Regions from separate parts of the Staphylococcus delphini genome, predicted to be linked through region 2. Evidence: riboswitches for the same ligand, from Rfam matches in the RefSeq annotation. Region 2 holds a riboswitch; the other holds the start of a gene.
The links. A riboswitch is a leader RNA that binds a small molecule or an ion and turns the genes downstream of it on or off. The one in region 2 is predicted to bind thiamine pyrophosphate.
Positions count from the first base shown of each region.

Region 1: linked by a shared signal. The riboswitch ahead of thiO (glycine oxidase ThiO) and the one ahead of tenA (thiaminase II) in region 2 are both predicted to bind thiamine pyrophosphate.

Region 1 is NZ_LR134263.1:2,736,820-2,744,406, forward strand. It holds gene EL101_RS12860 (hypothetical protein) at 1-213, shown strand, start outside; gene EL101_RS12865 (DNA-binding protein) at 327-926, shown strand; TPP riboswitch at 1,008-1,110, shown strand; gene thiO (glycine oxidase ThiO) at 1,201-2,307, shown strand; gene EL101_RS12875 (L-cystine transporter) at 2,382-3,773, shown strand; gene EL101_RS12880 (ATP-binding cassette domain-containing protein) at 4,245-4,901, opposite strand; gene EL101_RS12885 (YxeA family protein) at 4,898-5,227, opposite strand; gene EL101_RS12890 (DUF1430 domain-containing protein) at 5,231-7,198, opposite strand; gene EL101_RS12895 (lactococcin 972 family bacteriocin) at 7,223-7,513, opposite strand.
Region 2 is NZ_LR134263.1:852,074-859,660, reverse strand. It holds gene thiD (bifunctional hydroxymethylpyrimidine kinase/phosphomethylpyrimidine kinase) at 1-384, opposite strand, end outside; gene tenA (thiaminase II) at 384-1,067, opposite strand; TPP riboswitch at 1,134-1,237, opposite strand; gene EL101_RS03850 (single-stranded DNA-binding protein) at 1,651-2,007, opposite strand; gene EL101_RS03845 (YwpF-like family protein) at 2,188-2,622, shown strand; gene fabZ (3-hydroxyacyl-ACP dehydratase FabZ) at 2,737-3,180, opposite strand; gene EL101_RS03835 (DNA-directed RNA polymerase subunit beta) at 3,180-3,377, opposite strand; gene murA (UDP-N-acetylglucosamine 1-carboxyvinyltransferase) at 3,370-4,635, opposite strand; gene EL101_RS03825 (DUF1146 family protein) at 4,746-4,976, opposite strand; gene EL101_RS03820 (F0F1 ATP synthase subunit epsilon) at 5,370-5,774, opposite strand; gene atpD (F0F1 ATP synthase subunit beta) at 5,797-7,209, opposite strand; gene atpG (ATP synthase F1 subunit gamma) at 7,234-7,587, opposite strand, start outside.

The sequences.
Region 1 (7,587 bases), 910 kb from region 2:
ATGACTTATTTACAACCTTCATTAAATCGCAATGGTAAACCGGTCCCTATGGAGTTGTATATTAAAGCCAATATTCCTCTAACAAAGGATATTTACGGTACGAGTATTAAATCTGCCTATATCATCAAATATGTTTTTGCGAACCGTATTCCAAGACATGTCATTTATCCATTACTCGTTAAAATGGATTTGCGCAAAGAACCTTATGCCTAAGCCCTTGAAATCAACCGTTAAAGCCGTTACAATGATAGAGAGGTAAGACTGACGGGTCACTGAACGCACACTAACGACAGTCTAAAAACATGAGAGAAAGGACCTAATGGCATATGCTAACAAAAGAATTTGCTCAACGATCTGAGCTTAGTGAAAAACAAGTCCGTAAAATTGTCCAACATCTTGAAGAACGCGGCTATCATTTAAACAAGACTGAATATCGTGGACGTGAAGCGACAGACTTTAAAGAGGAAGATATCGAACTCTTCCAAGAAATTGCTGAACGTGTCGCACAAACGAATAGTTACGATCTTGCTTTCGAAGCACTCGAAAAAGAAAAAGACTTTTTACAGGTCATCGTTAAAGAAAACGAGCAACAATTACCTGCTGACCAACAAGTGCCACAATTGATTCAAGAGTTGCGCCACGAAATTAATCAAATGCGTGAAGAACGTCAAATGTTAGGTCAAATGGTCTCACAAGTGCATCAACAACAAGAAGAGCTTAAAGCATTACATCAGCAGTTACATACACAGTTGGAGACGAGCAACAAGTCTCTTGAAGCTTTGACTACTGCGCAACAACAACAAACAGAGCAATTGTCAAAAACGCAAGAAACCATTGAAACCCAAACAAAAGAACATCAAGAGCTTGCGGAAACGATTCACCGCAACGAGAAAAAAGGTTTCTTCCAACGTTTATTTGGTGGTTAAGCAACATTGATGATAAGCTAAAAAATGTAAAAGTTTGGATTTAACGTCCGTTTGAGTAATACTCATGAATAATCAATAAAAAACATAAGCTAGGGGTGCTCGAGGTGAGCTGAGAAAGATGGTATCTTAACTCTTTGAACCTGACGTGGTTAGAACCAACGAAGGGAAGCGCAATATGACGACGAAATAGTCTCAAGATGAATGATGCGTAGTCACATTATTCTAATCATATATGCTTTCCTCTTGCATCCTTTTATGCAGGAGGTCTTTTTTTATGAAACAAACCCTGATTATTGGTGCAGGTGTTATGGGGTTATCTATTGCACGCCAACTCGATGCCAAACATCGTCACATCCGTATCATTGATCGCTCCACCCCACGAATGAACGCGTCTTATGCTGCGGGTGGTATGTTAGGCGCACAAAATGAATTTTTTGAAGATACCCCACTTTATCGACTTGCAATGAAAAGTCGTGCGATGATGCCTGAATTAGCCCAAGCCTTGGAGCACGAAACGGGGATTCATATCGAATATCAACAGCATGGACTCATCAAAGTCGCTTCTCAACCTCAAGATGTCCAAGCCGTCCGTCAACAGTTCGATTTTTTACACCATCATGACCACACCGTCACCCAACTGTCTACGGAACAATTAACGCAACGGTTTCCCCATCTCGATCCATCACAAAGTGCCGCGTTCAAAATTCAAGACGACGGCCAAATTAATGCGAACCTTTACACACAAGCGCTTATTGCTTCGGTCATGGAACGTGCCCATATCGAATTAATGACCCATACGGAGGTTTACTCGTTACAGCGACACCATCATTGTTACCGCATTAAGACGTCAAAAGGCACTTTTGAAGCTGACGAACTCATTATTGCAGCTGGCGCATGGAGCGGCGCATTGCTTCAACAATTAGGTTTCGAATTACCGACACATCCTGTTAAAGGTGACGTCAAATTGATTGCGTCTGATTACGCCGGTTTAAAAGAAACGATTTTTAATATGAACGGCTGTTACATCGTCCCAAAATTGCCGAATCGCTTCTTAATTGGTGCAACATCTGATTATGATTGTTGGGACACTGACAACAATGACGATAACCTTGCGTGGCTTGACCGAGAAAGTTTGAACATGATTCCCGCATTACGATCACACCATGTCATTAAAACTTGGACAGGGATTCGTCCCATTACAGAAGATGAAATCCCTATTATGGGCGAAATTGCACCTCAACTGTTTGTGACGACAGGGCATTATCGTAACGGGATTTTACTGTCACCCATTGCTGGACAACTGATGGCACAACTCGTTGACGAGGATAGCGAAGCCCAACGTCAGCTCGCTCCATTTACACCTAAAATTAAGCAAATATAAAAAATATATCTTGATTTTACGTTTCCTTACTATTATCCTATTATATAAGTCGGAATTAAAAAGGAAGCGTATGTATGTCTATATTTTTAATTATTATTAACTTAATTATTTTTCTTCTCGCCTTATTGAGCCTGTGGGTGATGGCGAAAAAACATGTCAAATTCCCTAAACGTGTGTTCTTTGCGCTAGGTTTAGGTATCGTATTAGGCCTCCTCCTCCACCTCATTTATGGCGTTGAAGGTCAAGTGACGACACAAACAACTGATTGGGTCGGCTTAATTGGGAATGGGTATATTGCATTGCTACAAATGATTGTCATTCCACTGATTTTTGTTTCTATCGTCGCGGCATTTACGAAAATTGAAATTGGAGAAAAGTTTGCTAAAGTCGGCAGCTTAATCTTCATGTTTTTGATTGGTACCGTAACGATTGCAGCGATTATCGGTATTATCTATGCACTCGCATTCAATTTAGATGCTTCTAGTATTGACTTAGGTCAGGCAGAAAATGCTCGTAGCGCCGAAATTACTGATAAAGCGAAAGGGCTTACTGCAACAACATTGCCAACACAAATTTTAGAATTGTTACCGTCAAATCCATTTTTAGATTTCACTGGTGCACGTGCAACTTCTACTATTGCAGTCGTGATCTTTGCCGCATTTGTAGGCTTTGCATTTTTACGTGTCGCACGTAAACAACCTGAAAATGGTCAAACTTTAAAACGCGGTATTGATGCCATTTACGCACTTGTCATGGCTATCGTCACATTTGTTTTACGCCTAACGCCTTATGGGATTTTAGCGATTATGATTAACACAATTGCGACGAGTGATTTTGCTGCGATTTGGACACTCGGTAAGTTCGTGATTGCGTCGTATGCAGCACTCATTACAATGTACATCATTCACCTAATCATTTTAGCTGTTATTGGTGTCAATCCAGTACATTATGTGAAGAAAACAGCCGAAGTTATTTTATTCGCATTCACTTCGCGTTCAAGTGCTGGTACATTGCCATTAAACGTACAAGCGCAAACGAATCGTCTAGGTGTGCCTCAAGCTATCGCAAACTTCTCGGGCTCATTTGGACTATCTATCGGACAAAATGGCTGTGCGGGAATCTACCCTGCAATGCTTGCAATCATGGTCGCACCTGTCGCGGGTGTTGAAGTGAATCTACAATTTATTGTGACAGTCATTATCGTTGTCGTGTTAAGTTCATTCGGTGTAGCAGGTGTAGGGGGCGGTGCAACATTCGCTTCAATCCTGGTCTTATCTGCATTGAACTTGCCGGTCGGTCTTGCGGGTGTCTTAATTTCAGTCGAGCCACTGATCGATATGGGTCGTACAGCACTTAACGTGAATGACTCTATCTTAGCGGGTACAGGCACTGCCAAACTGACAAAACAACTCGATGAAGACATTTTCCATTCCAATTATATGGACGAATTAACCGCACAACATTAAGTAACACAATAGTTACAAAACAGTATATGCGGATGAACTTGCCCTCTTCCTACGATTTATTAGTTCTAGGATTGTCTTGATGGATTCGCTTTCCCAGGGGACTTGCCTCAACTAGCCAACGCTTAATCATACTGTGACATAAGTGAAGCGTTGGCGGATTTTCGGCTGCGTCTGATCCCTCGGGAGTCTCATCCATCACGACAATCTTACTCTACAAAGTCATAGAAAGAGGGCAACTTTTTACATTAATGCGATGTAACTTGCTTTTGATTTCATCGTTAATTACTTGCTTTATTGTAAATGAGATTAAAGTGTACATTTCGTACATACTGAAGCTTAATTTTCATAGAGCGTCTACAAAGTCAATCACATATGTATATAAACATAATCAAAGAGACAGAGGGCAAGTTGGCTGTGATACGCCATTTCTTTTCTGCTAATATTAATGCCCCTATCTCTTTTAACTTATGTTTATTGTACGGTTTCTAATTCGCTACTGTGACATTTTAGTGCATCAACTTGAATAATCTCGTCGCATCGTTGGGCAAGTGCTAAGTCATGAGTGGCGATAATGAGTATTCGTCTTTCATCTACCATTTCAAACAAGAGTTCCACTACTTTCTGCCCGTTCGCGTCATCTAAAGAGCCAGTCGGTTCATCTGCTAAAATCAGGCGCGGTTGTTTGAGCAATAAACGCGCTAATGCTACCCGCTGTTGCTCGCCTCCACTTAATGTCGCAACTTTACGCTTATGATTCATATCAATCCCAACCTTTTGTAAACATTGTGTTTTCAATTGTTGGCGTTCTGATTTGGATACTTTCTTGAAAGCCAGTGCCATATCGAGATTTTGGTTAATCGTCATTGAATCAACAAGACCATAATTTTGAAATACATAGCCGAGGATATCGCGATAAAAACGAAAATCAGCTTTCAATCTTTTTTGATCGAATCGCACCTCACCTTGTTTCAATGTTTCGAATCCTGCAATCGCATTCAGCAAAGTCGATTTCCCTGACCCACTATGACCAATAAGCGCATAAGACTTCCCCGGTTCAAACGTCAAATTCACATTGTCAAAAATCGTACGTTTCCCTTTTTGAATCGTTACATTTTTTAATTCAATCATTCTTTCTTCTTCACCTCTTTAGGCCATTTTGAAAGGTCATGAATATATTCAATCTCAAAGACGTATTTACCTTTGTGAATCACTTTTACATGATCAGACTTGGCATCATATCCACCGAAATTCAAACGATATTTGAGTGGTTCGCCCGATTCGTCATACGCTTGAATATCCACATACGTTTGTGTTCCTAATGGTACCACCGCATAAGATGTCTCCTTCTTTAAAAATGGATTAAAGTAATCAACATACGTCAGACGTACAAAAGCTAAAAATAGAACACACCCGATGACGATTACTGCAATCGATATCAGCATATTTTTCTTCAATATTTAAGCCTCCCTAATTAGTACATTGAATTGTTTTTCTAAATAATGGATGTAAACCCATTGAATGAAGAATTGAAACAGCAAAATCACGCCAAAAATCCATATCACATTACTATTTTGTGTCTTTTCAAATAAGAATGCGCCAATAAGAGCAGTAAATAAACCATTTAATACGATATAGTTGCGATAGTTTTGCCAACGTCTGAAGCCAAACATTTTTCGCATAAGTAACCATTGACGACGCTGCTCAAAGTAATGCAATACATCTAATAATGTCACGATACACAAGACTGTCATAGCGATACCACTAGAAAAGCTATACACAAGCCATTTCGTTTGTGTTTCTCGATACGTTTTCATAACACTGTCTTTATAATTGGTTACACCTTGCACATCATCTTTCAAATCAAAGCGGTCGATATTACGGATAATATTTTCATAATTTTTAAAAATCAATTCCCCTTGTGATAATGTGGAATAATAAAAATCATCCGTTAAGTCTTTAGCATTTAACATTAAAATCGCAGGCGACTTCATATAGGTTGTCGACAATCCCGTACGTACATCAAAGGCGTAAATTTCGTAAGGATTTTTCAACTGCGTCACTAGTACCTTTGTCTTTGATTCTGGATTTGGAAGTTGATAGTTCACCCAATCCTGAAAATCTGCACGTATGGCTGAGACTTCATTTTTAGCTTGAGGAGGTAAATACAACTCTATTTGTCCAGGTCGGTCTTCTAAATTCGGTAACTCTCGTAATTGAGACTTAAAAAAATCAACAAAGTTTTGATTGACAAACAGCACATTTCCTTCGTCTGGCGAATAATTTGTTTGACTTGGTTCATACAATACATTTTGATTCATCAATAATGCTTGTTCATGTCGCTCACTATATATAAACATTTGATGATATCGTTTCGCAAATTCCATTTCTTCGTTCATACTACGCCGTATGGGTTTCAAGTCAATTGTGTAATAATCATCTAGTTTGCCCCACCATGCTTCTGTCTCTTGTATTTGTTCTAACTTTTTCATTTGATTAAGATTCGGCAAAATGAGGAGTGTGAGTAAAACTAACATACTCAACTTAGAGATATGATTCATCGCACGTAACAGACGATATGGCTTGAGTCCTTTAATCATCAATGGGATATCTATCCGGATAAGTATGATACAAGACAGTAATGAACTGATAGATAAAATTCCCCAAAATAAAATATCCGCAACGATGAGACGACTTACAAAATATTCGAGTTGACCGTCCAATCCTAACCATTTCAACAGCCCTATCGAAAGGAATCCGACACTTATGGCTAATATCAACCATCTGATAATAATTTTTTCAATATTCAGAAACAAGATATTAAAAAAACGATAACCATGTAAACGCATCGTCGCATATGTTTTAAAATTTTGACTTCGATAATGCAAATGATACAACAAATAGATAATAAGTAATGTCACAAATGGAAGCAGTACGCCTCGATTAATGAGCACATCCCCATAGATCATCCATGATTGTACAGATCCCATCCTCACCTTTAGACCGACACTTTCTAAAGCTGTTTTCAATTGTTCCTTATTAGCAATATCATCTAATATAAAATAATCACCACGTACATCTCGCTGCATCAGTTGATCATGCGTTAAATGATGGTAACTATATGTCGTATTCATCGGCGCAATAGTGTGATGATTGGCTTGCTCATTAAACGCATAAATCGCTTTATCGACTTGATGTTCTTTATGATCGATAACGACTTTAAAAATCGCAATATCTGCATCTTTCGCTACCTTCTCAAACTTCTCAAAAACTTCTGCTTTTGAATGTTGGTAGTCCCAACTTTCAACTTCAAGCATCACACGACTTCCAGTAAGTATTTCGCTGTCCTCTTCGTACAGTACAAGAATTAAAAATAAGCTTATTAGTGTGAGCGTGACCACATCTAATAAGTGTTTCATCCACTTCATTGCTCACCTCTATAAATTGGAAACTTAGTATACATTATAATATGCTTCATTACGCCACCACCATCTCTTTTCTGATGATGCCAGTGCTCTAACTCCAGGTTTTCTAAATCCACTAAACGATCTTGTTTTCCCAATTGCTGTTGAACTATGGTATCTATAGTTATTACTATAATATGACCATACGTATTTACTTCCTACACCATAATTCCAAGTTCCTCCGTCAGTATAGATAGTTGCTGCACTAACTATACTAGACGAACCAATACCTATTAACAATAACCCAGCGACTAAAGTACTCAAAATCTTATTTTTCATAATTTCATCCTCCTTTATAATAACATTACACCTTTATTATAGTTTATACCAATCTGATTTTCAACAATATTAAA
Region 2 (7,587 bases):
TGTTTCTTTAAGACGATTTCGTACTTTTTGGTCCATTAAAGAATCACCACTTTTAGCAACCATAACTGGGTCAATCACATATGGAATATCAATCTTTTGCAAATATGACGCAATCACTTCCATCATCTCTGGTGTCGGAATCATCCCTGTCTTTAACGCATGTGGCATTTCATCATTAAACACACTGGCTAATTGCTCTTCTAACCAACTTGCTTCTAAATTGTGAATATGTTGCACACCCATTGAGTTTTGAGCCACGATACTTGTCACTGCAGCCATGCCATAGACACCACAAGAATGAAAAGATTTCAAGTCTGCCATGGCGCCTGCACCACCACTTGGATCTGTACCTGCAATCGTTAGCGCAATTTTTGGTTTTTCCATCATTTTTCTCCTCCAAATTCCCATTTTTCAAGTTGATACGCCATATTGAAAAAGTTTCGTTCATGAACTGTACTTTGTAGAAAGTTTTGTCTCAATTGTTGTTGAACTTTTTCGGAACTCACTTCTGCATATGAATCGAGCCAACGATCAATATAGGACAACAGTGTATCCATTTCTTTATTGTAAAAATCGAACCACGCTTTTAATGGATGATTGGCCTCAAAATGATGATTTTCAATCGCCATTTTACCTAATTGTTGATACACATATGGACACGGTGCCATTGCAGCAATGGTATAAGCGACATTGTCAAAAGCATAAGCGTTATAATACATATGTTTAATATAGTGGTCGGCAGACGGATACCAATCCCCTTGTTGAATGACACTTTGATAATCTTCACCAACATAGTCCGCTAGAATATGATGGGCCTCTACTTCTCCAGAACTCGCAAACTGAATTTGTTCTGTTAAAAATTGAATTTCACCTTTCGTATCCACTTTCGGTATCAGTAGCGCATATATTTTGGCAAATTCATTCAAATAACGTGAATCTGCACGTAAATAATGTTTAACTGATTCTGCCGCAATGTCCCCGTTAAGCATGCCTTGTATAAAACCATCTTGATAAATTTGTTCAATAATAGGTTGTGCTTCTTGTTTAATTTGTTCAGAAAAACGCATCTTCATTCTCCTTTAATATGAAAAAAGACTACCTTGAAAGTAGCCTTGTTCACACACTGAAGCATGCGTGTCCATGTGCTACTTCCCTACGTTGGTTTCATCCAAATCAGGTTCAGAGGGTCTGAATATCCATTCATCTCAGCCATCAATCGGCACCCCTAGTAGTCCTTCATTTTTTAGTTACCTTTAATGTATCAGAAACCTAACGCAAGTTCAATTATGTAAAAGCACTAAACAAATTGCGAAATATATGTATAGTTTAACAAAACAAATGACTCTATTAGATTATTTTGCATTTCTTATGAATCATTCGATAAATATTAATGAGAATAAAAGTGGCGATTGGCCACTAAATACAATACAGTATTTAATAGCCAATACACCTCATTTCAAGGTTGATAGTTAGACAATTTTGGTAGTAGGTTGTCTACCAAATTTCATTAGAGCTCAAGTCAATATGTTGAAGATAAAAGTAATGGTGTGAGATAAATCGAATTATTTCAATCGGAGAATATACTTTGAGAAGGGTTGATAAAAATAGGTGGGATTATCAAATATTGGAAAATCTTTGCTTGTTGCTTTGCTATTCATCGTTGAACTCATCTGTGTTTGACGCTATCGTTACTGTGCCAATTGGAGAGATTTGTGAAACGAGTAATTCTGTAGCATAACGTTTTTCATCATTATGAACATAACGTCTCGTTTGGATTTGCCCGCTTATCGCTACAGTTGTCCCCTCTTGGATCGTTTCGTGAATTTGAAGAGCAATATTACCGAACGCTTTACAATTTAAGTAATCAGTGATGGGCTTTTGGTTTTTACTTAAATACTCTCGCGTGACAGCAACGGTAAAGGTAACAAAGTAACTCTCTTCCTTTTCGTAAAAACTGGGCGGGCGGTTAATGATACCTACTGCTTGAAAATGGTTAATGTTGTTCACCTCCTGTACCTGTAATATAAACCTTTCAATGTGAAATGACAAAATGCAAATTCCTATAAAATTAAAGTATGCATCGAGAGATATTTAAGCCTTATCGAGAATTATTTTAAAAATTGCGTTATAATTAAAAGTACCATAGAAATTTCGTAAAGTTTTTTAAATGAGATGGGGGTGGCTCCAATGAAGACGTTTAAAGCTGTTCGTTTCCAAATCGTTTCTGAAAATAGTAGCGTGGCTGAATATGAACTTCTAGACGGCGTAATTATTAATAAAGAGAATAGTGGTACGGGTTGGGTGTTAGAAATCGTTATTTCAGATATACATCAAGAACAGATGCAAGCGTACATGGAGGCGGAAACACTTTTAGATATTCGTGTCGTCATTACGCGACCATCGAATGATCCTGCACTATTTGATGCGACAATCAAGCATATTACACCTTTAAATGGCAGCATTTCAGTTGTATTTGAGTGTCATATTTATACATTGCGACAAGTTTATGCGGAAAATTTACTCGAACAACTGGTCAACGAAGGTATGCAAGGTCAAGAGCTCATCACAACGTTCAATCGCATGATGAAATCTAAACCACGCCTTAAAGACGAACGACAATAACATTTGAGGCATACATATATGTACTAACTTCAAATTGAATCGTGAAAATTGATCACCAATTCAACCTACAAAAACCACCTCATTATGAAGACGAGGTGGTTTTTTATATCTGATTTATGCGTTTGGATCTTGTAATGCAAAAGTCAATTCACAACTACATGCAATTTGACCATCAACAGTTGCTTTTGCAGTCCCTTTACCAATCGGTCCTTTAATTTTTGTAATTTCAACTTCTAACACTAAAGTATCACCAGGCACCACTTGCTTTTTGAATCGACATTTATCAATTCCTGCAAATAAAGCGAGTTTCCCTTTGTTTTCTTCACTATTTAACATCGCTACTGCACCTGTTTGAGCCAACGCTTCAGTAATTAACACGCCCGGCATAACCGCATAATCTGGGAAATGCCCTTGGAAAAACGGTTCATTACCAGACACTTGTTTAATGCCTACACAACGCTGACCTGGTTCGTATTCAACCACTTTATCAATCAATAAAAAAGGTTGTCTGTGCGGGATGATGTTTTTAATTTCATTATAATTAAAGATTGTTTCCATTAGTGATGTCCTCCAATTGTTTCGATGATATGTTGCCAAAACCTTAAATTAAATGTATTCAACACGTTATCATGGTTGATAATAAAGCCTGTCATTAAACCGACTACAAACATCATGATTGCGATAAAAACAAATAAAGTTAATTTAAAACTAATTGAATCCATTATTGTTTGTAGCCCGTATTTCCATTTAGTCATTAATTCTTTCAATATTGGCACCTAAAGATTTAAGCTTGCCATGAAAATCAACATAGCCACGGTCAAGGTGTTTTAACTCAGTGACAATCGTTTCACCATCCGCTACAAGTCCAGCTAAAATTAATGCTGCAGCTGCACGTAAATCAGTCGCTTTCACTTGTGCACCTTGTAACGCACTTTTCCCTTCGATTTTAGCGCTGCGACCTTCAACTGAAATTTGTGCGTTCATACGTTTGAATTCCGCTACATGCATAAAACGGTTTTCAAATACGGTTTCAGTGACCACTTTATGCCCTTCAGCTGTAAGGAGTAACGCCATCATTTGGGACTGCATATCTGTTGGGAAACCAGGATGTGGCAATGTTTTAATATCGACAGGCTGTAATTTTTCCGGTGCTGTCACTCGGATGCCCTCTTCTGTAAAATCTAATTCGACACCCATTTCTTCTAATTTATATACGAGACTTGTCATATGCTCTTTAATCGCACCTTTGACGAGCACATCACCGCGTGTAATGGCAGCTGCAATCATCAATGTACCCGCTTCAATACGGTCAGGAATGATGGCATGCTTCACCCCTTTTAATGATTCAACACCATTAATGATCACTGTATCGGTACCAGCACCTTTGACATCGCCGCCCATTTCATTGATATAGTTGGCTAAATCCACAATTTCTGGCTCTCTCGCAACATTTTCAATCACTGTACGCCCTTTTGCTAACGATGCTGCCATCATGATGTTCTGTGTTGCACCGACACTTGGAAAGTCGAAATGAATTTCATTACCGACAAGTCCTTGAGGTGCTTCTGCATAAATGTATCCTGCTTCTTGATGAATCTCAGCACCGAGCGCTTCTAATCCTTTTAAATGCTGTTCAATCGGACGTGAACCAATCGCACATCCTCCTGGTAACGCAACTTTAGCTCGTCCTAAACGCGCCAATAACGGCCCCATAACTAAAATACTCGCTCTCATCTTACTCACATATTCATATGGCGCTTCTTCACTTAAATCTTTCGACGCATCAACGGTGACTGATTGTTGTTTTTCATTATATTTAATCTTCGCATTTAATACACTCAGTACATTATTAATCGTTTCCACATCACTTAACGCCGGAACGTTGACAAGTTCACTTTTGCCATCACTTGCTAACAAAGACGCTGTGAGAATCGGCAAAACTGCATTTTTCGCTCCTTCTACTCCGACTTCACCTTTAAGTGTATTTCCACCTTGAACAATAATTCTATCCATCTTATTAATCCTCCACTATGCTTACAGCTCTGTTCTATTTTTGCTCTGAAAATGAATCTATCTACCCATAACGTATTAACTTATTTTATACACTTTAAACATCTTAACGATTAAAATAAGTATTTAATTTGAGTTGAAAATTGTAATAAATCAATGATAAAATTACTCACGCTTGCGCCAATCACTATTGCCAAAAATATCATGATGACTTGTACTTGTAATGGAAATCCCTTTTTGAAAAACTGGTCTAAACGAACGGCGTTTAATCCCCAATAGGCGACACAAATGCATAAAACATGCATTATAATATGTGCTATCGCAAATTGTCCTAAATAATCCATTAATTGATATTGCTCCTCCACATATAATCTCTTTTACTAATTTTACATGATTTAAAGCCCAAATCATACTATAAGCAACTTAAAGAAACACAATTTTTCACATTATAGTGCTAAATGACAAGCAATTTACATTTTACTGTCTTTCATAGTTTTTGTATAGAATTTTTGCAAAGCATGCGGTATCTTTTCAGCAAACGAAATGTATGCGTTATCATCTCAATCGTCGACTTCCTATATTTCAAAAATCAGTCGATATGTGTGCATCTACTCAAATGTGTGTAAGGCATATTTTACAGCTTGCTTTATTGTCGACCATGACATTCTCGCCTTCAATAACGCCAAAAAGCTCGGTCTGCCACGAGGGACATACCGAGCTTTTTGATGTGCATTTGATTATTTATATTTCGCAACTTCGATACGGTTTTCAGCGCGCTTCAATGCACGTTCAGCACGTCTTAAATCCGTATCATCACGATCGCCTTCAAGGTAGAAAGTTGCACGTTGTTTCGCTGATTTCGCACGTTCTAAGTCAATATCATCTGCTGACTCTGCAGCTTGAGCTAGAATATTCACTTTTTCGTGACGAATTTCAGCAAACCCTTCTGTTACAGCTATATAATCCGATTTGCCATCTTTAGTCACTTTCACATGACCAATACGCAATGGTGTAACCGTCGGAATGTGACCGTACATCACACCCATCTCGCCTGCTGTCGTTTGTAAGACAACAATTTCGACATTGTCTTCTTTATAAACAGAACCATTAGGAGTGACGATATCTAAGGTTAATGTGTTCATTATCCAAGCCTCCTAATTTGTATTAAACTTCTACACCCATGTCTTTAGCTTTAGCGATCACATCATCAATGCCGCCGACTAAGCGGAATGCATCTTCTGGAATGTGGTCGTATTTACCATCTAAAATGGCTTTAAAGTCTTGAACTGTTTGTTTAACTGGTACGTATGAACCTTTTTGACCCGTAAATTGTTCAGCGACGTGGAAATTTTGTGATAAGAAGAATTGAATACGACGCGCACGTTCAACTGTTTTCTTATCTTCTTCTGATAATTCATCCATACCTAAGATTGCGATAATATCTTGCAATTCTCGGTATTTTTGTAACGTCGATTGAACTTGACGTGCCACATCATAATGCTCTTGTCCAACAATAGTTGGCTCTAAAGCACGTGATGTTGAAGCCAATGGATCCACCGCTGGGTAAATACCCATTTCACTTAATTTACGCTCTAAGTTTGTTGTCGCATCTAAGTGAGCGAAAGCTGTTGCTGGTGCCGGGTCAGTATAGTCATCGGCAGGTACGAATACAGCTTGGATTGACGTAACAGATCCTTTGTTTGTTGATGTAATACGTTCTTGTAATTGACCCATTTCTGTTGCAAGTGTTGGTTGGTAACCTACTGCTGATGGCATACGACCTAATAATGCCGATACCTCAGAACCTGCTTGTGTGAAACGGAAGATGTTGTCAATGAACAATAACACGTCTTGGCCTTGTTCATCACGGAAATATTCAGCCATTGTTAGACCAGAAAGTGCAACACGCATACGCGCACCTGGTGGCTCGTTCATTTGACCGAATACCATCGCAGTTTTCGCAATAACGCCACTGTCTTTCATTTCATAGTACAAGTCGTTACCTTCACGAGTACGTTCACCTACACCGGCAAATACTGAAATACCACCGTGTTCTTGTGCGATGTTATTGATCAGCTCTTGGATTAATACGGTTTTACCTACACCGGCACCACCGAATAAACCGATTTTACCACCTTTAATGTATGGTGCTAATAAGTCAACAACTTTAATACCTGTTTCTAAAATTTCTACTTCTGTAGAGAGTTCATCAAATTTAGGCGCTTCACGATGAATTGGGTCACGACGTACAGAAGCATCAATTGGCTCTTCTAAGTCAATATGTTCACCTAATACATTAAATACGCGTCCTAATGTCGCATCGCCGACAGGGACACTGATTGCTGCTCCTGTATCTCTTACTTCCGCACCACGTTGAACACCGTCAGTAGAGTCCATTGCGATTGTGCGTACAACATCATCGCCTAAATGAAGGGCAACTTCTAATGTTAAGCTCTCAGTCTCACCGTCTCTTGACACATCAATAAGCAGTGCGTTGTTAATGTTTGGAATTTCGTTATGTTCAAAACGCACGTCAATTACTGGCCCCATGACCTGAGTTACACGGCCTAATCCCATGTTTCTTCCTCCTTATAATCAAAATTATTCTAACGCTGCTGAACCACCAACAATTTCAGTAATTTGTTGTGTAATGGCTGCTTGTCGCGCTCGGTTATATTGTAATGATAAATCGTCAATCATTTCTGTTGCATTATCTGAGGCATTCTTCATTGCATTCATACGTGACGCATGTTCACTTGCTTTTGCATCAAGAATCGTACCATAAATTAAACTCTCAATATATTGAGGTAATAATATTTTCAGAATGGCATCTTTGTCTGGCTCAAATTCATAAGTGGCCATTGCACCGTGACCTAAGCTAGAGTCCTCTGGAGATAATGGTAATAATTTTTTACTGCTAGGCTTATTCTCGATTACACTTACGTAATGGCTATA